Regions from separate parts of the Sphingobium sp. WCS2017Hpa-17 genome, predicted to be linked through region 1. Evidence: riboswitches for the same ligand, from Rfam matches in the RefSeq annotation. Region 1 holds a riboswitch; the other holds the start of a gene.
What was found. Region 1 has a riboswitch for thiamine pyrophosphate ahead of RQH62_RS20945 (DUF2065 domain-containing protein). Riboswitches for the same ligand answer to the same signal wherever they lie in the genome.
Positions count from the first base shown of each region.

Region 2: it holds a riboswitch for thiamine pyrophosphate, as region 1 does, so the genes downstream of both, RQH62_RS21750 (TonB-dependent receptor domain-containing protein) here and RQH62_RS20945 (DUF2065 domain-containing protein) in region 1, are expected to answer to the same signal.

Region 1 is NZ_JAVTIV010000022.1:1,114-5,308, forward strand. Features, by position in the region: gene RQH62_RS20935 (prolyl oligopeptidase family serine peptidase) at 1-1,455, opposite strand, end outside; gene RQH62_RS20940 (hypothetical protein) at 1,452-1,736, opposite strand; TPP riboswitch at 1,775-1,885, shown strand; gene RQH62_RS20945 (DUF2065 domain-containing protein) at 1,941-2,348, shown strand; gene thiC (phosphomethylpyrimidine synthase ThiC) at 2,360-4,195, shown strand, end outside.
Region 2 is NZ_JAVTIV010000025.1:24,494-28,688, reverse strand. Features, by position in the region: gene RQH62_RS21750 (TonB-dependent receptor domain-containing protein) at 1-2,194, opposite strand, end outside; TPP riboswitch at 2,229-2,339, opposite strand; gene RQH62_RS21745 (lysozyme inhibitor LprI family protein) at 2,486-2,887, shown strand; gene RQH62_RS21740 (hypothetical protein) at 2,889-3,431, shown strand; gene RQH62_RS21735 (DUF3772 domain-containing protein) at 3,435-4,195, opposite strand, start outside.

The sequences.
Region 1 (4,195 bases):
CATCGGCACCTCGAAACCGCCATAGGCGGTCATGATCGTCGGAGTGCTGCCATCGGGTTTCATGTCCTTGCGATGGACGATGAAATAGGGGATTTTCGTGCCGTCGGTCGATGTCGCTTCATGTTGATCGACCACCAGTCCGGACGCATCGAAGCGCGCGGGCATCGCCTTCACCTGGCGTGGGGCAGGATTGGCGGCGTCGATCGCCCACAGCGTCGTCGGCGCCAGGAAGCCCGCGACCGCCAGATAGGCGGCATCACTCTTGTCGGTGGCGCTGGCAATGGAGATGGTCGCGTTGTCGGGCAGGGTGACCGGGGTGGCTGTCCACTTGTCCTTTTCCGGCGTCAGGACCAGCACCCGCCCGCGCACATTGTCGTTGATCGCCAGGATCACCCGACTCTTCGTCGCCGTCACGCCGTCAATGGATTGGCGCGCATTGGGCGCGAACAGGATCTGAGGGGCCAGTGTGGCACCTGATTCCAAGGCCTTTAACGGCACCGCCGCCAGCGATCCCGCCGGCACGGTGACGCCGCCGCTTTTCCATGTTTCGCTGGTCTGGATCAGCACCTGTCCCTGCACCATGCCCAGCAACTGGCTTTTGGCGGGCAGAGGGAGCTTCTTCACCCCTTCGCCCGTGACGAGATAGGTTTCGTTGCCGAAGAAGGTGACGCCACGATAAAGGAAGGCGGCGCGATTGCCCGATCCGTCGGACAGCAGCATGGGGAAGGTGCCGACCTGATCGCTGGCCGCGCCCCGATAGATTTCCCGTGCCGCCGACAAGGGCTGCCTGCGTTGTACCAGCTTCACCACGAAGGGATAGCCCGACTTGGTCATGCTGCCTTCGCCCCAGTCGCGGGCCAGCAGCAGAGAGTCCTTGTCCAGCCACGCTTCATTCTGCTTGGAGGTGGGAATATCGAAACCGCCCTGCACGAACGCGCCCGACACCAGGTCGAATTCGCGCAGCGTCACCGCATCCTCGCCGCCGTCCGACAGGTTGATCAGCGCCAGCCGCTCCTCGGGATCGAGGATGGTCGCACCCTTCCACACCCATTTCTTGCTGTCCGCCTTCGACAGGGCGTCCAGATCCAGCACCGTCGTCCAGTGCGGCGCATCGGTCGCATAGTCGGCTTCGGTCGTGTAGCGCCAGATACCCTGCGGATGATCGGCATCGCGCCAGAAATTATAGACGCGGCCGTGGATCAGCATCGGCATGGCGATCCGGTCCTTGGCCGATGCGATGGCGAGCGCGTCCCGGTAATAGCCGGCATAGCGCGGATCATTCTGAAAGGCGGCGAGGGTCGCCTTGTTTTCCGCTTCGACCCACTGCATCGCGCGCGGGCCGGTCCAGTCCTCCAGCCAGATGAAGGGATCATCCGCCGGGGCGGGAGCGGGGGCAGGGGGCGCACCGGCCCCGGTCAGCATCGCGGCAGTCACCAGCAACATCATCCTTTTCATGGGCTATTTCCCCTTTGCGGCATTATCCGCCCCCGCCGATATCGCCGCCGCAACAGCGCGCCCGCGACCAGCAAAGGTAACGCCGCCAGCATCAACAGGCTCCCGATCAGACTGGGCGACCAGCCCCAAAGGCTATGCAGCCCAAAGGCGGCGGGCGCCATGACCAGCAGGAAACCCAGCGTCAGCAGCCACAGCCCCCAGCGGCGCGGCCGTACCGCGACCATGCGCATTTCATGACGCCAGGCCTTGGTCGAAAGATCGGGGGGCGGGGTATCGAACATAAGCTGCTGGACCTTGTGCCGTTTCGCCCCTATCCTGTCCAGCATCCCCGGGGGACCGCACACAGGCGGTTGAGAGGTGGCTGATGTGGCCACGACCCGTTGAACCTGATCCGGCTGACACCGGCGTAGGGAGGGAACGGCTTGTGTAATCTGCAAACCGCGTCCGCCCTGCGTCTTTGAAAAGAGACGAAAGAGAGGCGGCCCATGGATACGATTTCCGTTCTGACGCTGCGCCTGGCCGAGATTTTCGGCCTCTACATGATCGTCGTCGGCCTTGGCGGGCTGGCCAGCCCGTCGCGCTGGCGGGCGGTGATGGACGATCTCAACCGGTCGCCAGGACTGGTCGTGGCGCTGGGCTTCGCGGTCTTTGCGGTCGGCGGCACTTTGGTCCTGATCCACAGCATCTGGACCGACCCGCTTGCCATTATGGTCAGCCTGATCGGCTATGTCGCGCTGATCGAGGGCGCGACCCTGCTTGCGGTGCCCAGCCCGCTCATCCGCATCGGCCACTGGTCGACCGGCTTCATCCGCGTCTGGGCCAGCATCGTGCTCATCCTCGGCATCCTCCTTTTCCTCGCCGGCCTCACCGGCCGCGCCACCATCATCGTCTGAAAGGCAAATCCATGGCAGATGTCCCCGCCCGCACCGAGATGCCCGAAGCCGAAGGCTTCTTCGGCCGGCAGGCCGCAATGAACGTCACTACTGGTCCGATCCGTGGCTCGAAGAAGATTCATGTCGGCCCGCGCAAGGTCGCCATGCGCGAAATTCATCTGGAGCCGGGCAGCGGCGAGCCGCCGGTGCGCGTCTATGACACTTCGGGGCCGTACACGGATCCCGACGCGCGCATCGACATCATGGCGGGCCTCCAGCAGCTGCGTCGCGACTGGATAAGCGAGCGCGGCGATGTCGAGGACTATGACGCGCGCGCGATCAAGCCGGAGGATAATGGGCTCAAGGGGCCGGACCGGAGTGGCGGCGTCCAGCCTTTCCCGAACGTGGTGAAGCGCCCGCTGCGCGCCAAGCCTGGCGCCAATGTTAGCCAGATGCACTATGCCCGCCGCGGCATCATCACCCCGGAAATGGAATATGTCGCGGAGCGCGAGAATCTGGGCCGTGCCCGCCTGAAGGATTATGTCCGCGACGGCGAAAGCTGGGGCGCATCGATCCCCGATTATGTGACCCCCGAATTCGTCCGCGATGAAGTCGCCCGTGGCCGCGCCATCATCCCGTCGAACATCAACCATCCGGAATCGGAGCCGATGGCGATCGGCCGCAATTTCCTGGTGAAGATCAACGCCAATATCGGCAACAGCGCCGTCGCCTCCGACGTCGCAGCAGAAGTCGACAAGCTGGTCTGGTCGATCCGCTGGGGCGCGGACACGGTGATGGACCTGTCCACCGGCCGCAACATCCATGACACCCGCGAGTGGATCCTGCGCAATTCGCCGGTCCCGATCGGCACCGTTCCCATCTATCAGGCGCTCGAAAAGGTCGGCGGCATCGCCGAAGACCTGACATGGGACGTGTTCCGCGACACGCTGATCGAACAGGCCGAACAGGGTGTCGACTATTTCACCATCCATGCCGGCGTGCGCCTTGCCTATATCCCGATGGCGGCCAAGCGCGTCACCGGCATCGTCTCGCGTGGCGGTTCGATCATGGCGAAATGGTGCCTCGCCCATCATCGCGAAAGCTTCCTCTACGAGCATTTCGACGAGATCACCGAGATCATGAAGGCCTATGACATCGCCTATTCGCTGGGCGACGGCCTGCGTCCCGGCTCCATCGCCGACGCCAATGACGAGGCGCAGTTCAGCGAACTCTACACGCTGGGCGAACTGACCCACCGCGCCTGGAAACAGGATGTGCAGGTGATGATCGAAGGGCCGGGCCATGTGCCCATGCACAAGATCAAGGAGAATATGGAAAAGCAGCTGCAAGTCTGCGGCGAAGCGCCCTTCTACACGCTGGGGCCGCTCACCACCGACATCGCGCCGGGTTACGACCATATCACCAGCGGCATCGGCGCGGCGCAGATCGGCTGGTACGGCACGGCGATGCTCTGCTACGTCACGCCCAAGGAGCATCTTGGCCTGCCCGATCGCGACGATGTGAAGGTCGGCGTCGTCACCTACAAGCTCGCTGCCCACGCCGCCGACCTTGCCAAGGGACACCCGGCCGCGCAGGTCCGTGACGATGCGCTGAGCCGCGCCCGTTTCGAATTCCGCTGGCGCGACCAGTTCAACCTCTCGCTCGATCCCGACACGGCCGAACAATATCACGACCAGACCCTGCCGGCCGAAGGCGCCAAGAGCGCCCATTTCTGTTCCATGTGCGGCCCCAAATTCTGCTCGATGAAAATCACGCAGGAAGTGCGCGACTTTGCCGCAAAGAAGAACCAGCCCGCCGACGGCTTCCTCGAAGCGGGCCTGACCGGCGCGGAAGTGGCGGAGGCCAGC
Region 2 (4,195 bases), on a different contig from region 1:
CGCGCGCATTGCTGCTGATCGCGTATACACCCGACAGGACGCGCGGGTTGGTGACGTTGATCGCATTGAGGCGCAGATCCATGGCGTTCGCGTCGATCAGCCCGGCCAGATGCACGCCGATCGCCAGGTCCAGCGTGGCATAGCCCTTGATGCTCTCGTCATTCATGAAAGTCGCATATTGGCGCCCGACATATTTAAGCGCGCTGCTGCCGAACAGGCGACCATCATCATAGGTGCTGCCAAGGCCGAACTGGAAGCGCGGGGCCGATACAGCCCGCTTGCCCTTCGTCGGCAACAGGTCGCCGCCCACCAGCAGATCATCGTCCAGCCGCGTGTGCAGATATTCGCCCGATGCATAGAGGCTGAATCCCTTGAACGGGCGATAGTCGATTTCACCATCCAGGCCATAGCTGGTCTGGCTGCCGCCATTGATGGTCGAATTGACCAGCGCGCCGCCGCTATTGACCACCGTCGCGACCTGACGATTGCGGAAATGATAGTGGAAGGCGGTCAGCGAGAAGGACAGGCTGGGCCCGATATAGCGATAGCCCAGCTCCTGCGCGACGCTATATTCATTCTTGAGCGCTTCCGTGCCCTGACTGACCAGTTCGCCGCCATAATAGCTGTTGTAGAGCGCAAACTCGTTGGGCGTACGGAAATTGGTGGTGATATTGGCGAACAATTGCTGCCGATCGTCCAGTTGATAATGGACCGCCGCGCGCGGCAGGGCGGCGAAGCTGTCGACATGCACCTTCGACTGCGGCCCCGGCAGATAGTTGCGGCCGTTGCGCAGCAGGCTGACGCCCTTGAACCCGACATCCATGGTCAGACGTGGCGTGATCGCGATGCTATCCGCCAGAAAGAAGCCCTTGGTCACGGTGACGGTGCGCTGGTTCTCATAAGCGAGCAGCCGCCCATCGGCGGTGCGGATCGCCTTGTCCTGATAGCCCCAGGCATCGACCGGCCGCCCGTTCGTGTCGATCGAGGTATAGCTTTGCGTCACGCGGTCGGTGCCATAGTCGAACCACAGGCCAACGGTGATGCTGTGCATGCCCGCCTGCAAGGTGAACTTGCTGACATCGCCGACGCGCCTTTGCTTGCCGGTCCAGTTGCCGAGCACGGTCGCGATGCCATCCACCGCACCTGGCAGCGCGATCGGCTGCGTCAGTTCCTCGGTGCCAAGGAAATTGCCGGTGGTCGCCAGTTGGGTGCCATAGGGCGAATTGCCATGTCCCATCTGGAGATAGGCGCTGCTGTCGAAGGTCAGGCTGTCGCTCAGCCGGATATGTACTGGCGCGGCGAAATAAAGGTTGCGGAACGGCGCGCGATAGAGGCGCCAATAGCTGGTATCGCCGTCCGTGTAGCGCTCCGTGAAGTTGAAGCCGCGGCCGCTCGCCTGCCAGTCCGCCATGGTGGGGCTGGGATAGGTGGAGGTGATGGCGTCATTATAGGAGACGGCCAGGCTGGCGCGATTGCCCTCGCCCCATTCGTGCAACAGCTTCGCGTCGATATGCTGGCGCTTGTCATAGCCCGCCCCGCGCCAGTTATCCGCGCGGTTGTTGGAATAGGAAATGAACGCCTTGAGGCCGCTGTTGCCGATCTCTCCGGTATCGAACCGCAGGAAGGCACGCCGCTGGTCGTAAGAACCGACCGACAGATTGACCAGCCCGCCCATGGCCGCCTTGGGATCGTTCAGCGTCAGTGACAATGTGCCGCCCGCCGCCGCCACGACCGGCGCGTCGATGTCGGCCGCGCCCTGCGCCAGCGCGATCTGCCGCACATTTTCGGCGTCGGCGAATTGCGAGGGATAGGCATAATAATAGCCGATATCATTCTGCGGCGCACCTTCCAGCAACACGCCGATCTGGTCCTGCCCCAGACCGCGCAGCGTCAGGCTGGAGGTAGTGGACAGGCCATAGGGGTCGCTAGACGACACATTCGCGCCCGGCAGCAGGTTGACCAGTTGGAAGGCATTGAGTGTCGGCGCCTGCTTGCTGATGAAGGCTTCGGCGATCGAACTGACCGCCTTGGGCGCGCTCTGGTCGGGCAGCAGGCCCTGCGGATCGGGATAGCCGGTGACCTCTATGGTCGCGCGATCCTGTTCATCACCCTCTGCCGCCAGCGCGGCGGGTGCCGCAAATAGCAGCGCGGTCGCCAGCGCAACCCGTCCAATAAAAGCCGTATCAATCGTCATCGTTTCACGTCCACTCCACGCGGAGGGACTGACGAACGCGCCGCCTTGCCCTCCCTACGCCGGTAATCAACCGGATCAGGTTCAGCGGGTCGTGGTCTGCGGACCACCTCTCAGCCGCGCATAAGCGGCCCCCCGGGGATGCGCCCCTCTAGAGCGTGGAATGCGACCTGAAAAGTCTTATTGATGCGGCATGGTTCGGCCCGTCCGATGAAATCGCTGCAAAGCGATGGATTTCCCTGCAATATCCGCGATATGCTACCTGTCTGGCTCCATGAAGGGGATGAACCGTCCATGCGCTTTCTCACCGGCCTGTCGATAGGCCTTGCCACTATCGGCGCCCCCACCCTGCCCATTTCGGCCGCGACTCCGGCGTCCAGTTGCGACAAGCCCGGCACCGGATTCGACAGCGTCTATTGCGAGCGCCAAGTCTTCATGCAGGCGGATACCGAGCTGAACAGCATCTACGCCAAATTGCGCACCCATCTGTCCACGGCCGATCGCCTGACCTTGCGAGACGGACAGCGCGCCTGGATTCGCCAGCGTGACCGCCAGTGCAGCCTGAACGAGGAAGGCGGCGTGCGCGTCAATATCGGTTGTGCCCGCGACCAGACGATCCAGCGCACCAACTGGCTGAACGATCGCCTGCGCGAATGTGTCAGTTCAGGCTGCCGTTCGAGCAAATTGGGCGAATAGCGTGCTCCGCCGCCTGGGGCTGGTCGTCAGCTTGCTGTCCCTGTCAGCCTGTTGGAGCGGCCTGCCATTCTTCACGCCGGCCGACGCCGTTCCGACGATCCCGGACGGCCTCTATCGCATGGCAGAGACGGATGCCGGCGCGACGGAGGGAGAAACCATCCGCATCAGCCGCCAGCCGGACAACAGCCTGCGCGTCGAGGGCGGGGATCATCCGATGCGCGCGCTGACGGTCCCACTCGACAGCAGCCGCCCGGACCTGTTCATCCTGCAATTGCAGAAGCTGAACCCGGCCGATGCCGACCGCGCGCCCAAGGCGATGTACATGCTGCTCGATATGACCGGGCACACGCCCCGGATCGGTATCCTGCCCTGCGACGGGGAAACGGGGGCGCTCGTCACCCGGCAGGGCGGATCCGTCGCGCGCGATCCGCAATCCGCGGCCAGTTGCACCTTCCCCAGCCGCGCGTTGCTGCATCAGCAGATGCGGGCTGTCGCCGGCCACCCGCTGCACGACCGGATCATCCTGATGAAGGTCAGCGACTGAGCCTCAATCCGGGCGGACCATATTAATCAGTTCCATGCGCTGGGGTACCGTGCCGATCTCGATTCCTTCCTCGCGGAAGCGACGCAGCAGAACGGTGAGGACATTGCTGCGAGCACCATAGGCGGCACGCGGGCTGGCGACATGGGCGAAGCTGTTGAAGAAGATGCGGCCGTCCGCGATAGAATCGATGAATACCGAATAGGCCGGCTCCGCCAGCACGGCCGGTTCGTCGGCATAGGTCGCCAGCACGATCGCCCGCACCTTGTCCGCATCTGTTTCGATCGGCACAGAAAACTGGATTTGCATCCGGCCTAGCGGACTCGCCAGCGTCTTATTGAGCACCGTCTTGGTGATGAGTTCGGAATTGGGCACGATCAGGGTCGAATGATCCGGCAACTGGATCTCGGTCGATCGCACGCTGATCCGCTTCACATCGCCCTCATCCTGGCCGACGCGGACCAGATCGCCGATTTTGATTGGTCGTTCGGCGAGCAGGATTAGCCCCGACACGAAATTCTGCGTGATCGCCTGAAGGCCAAAGCCGATGCCGACCGACAGCGCCGACAGCAGGATGGCGATGCGCTCGATCCCGATGCCGAGTGACGCCAGCCCCCAGATCACCGCCAGCGCAATGCCGACATAGCGGGCGACCAGACTCACCGAATTGCGACCGCTGCCATCAAGGTCGGTGACCGGCAGATAGCGCCGCTCCAGCCAGCGCATGAAACCGCGCACCAGCGCCAGACCGATCAGCAGCACCACTA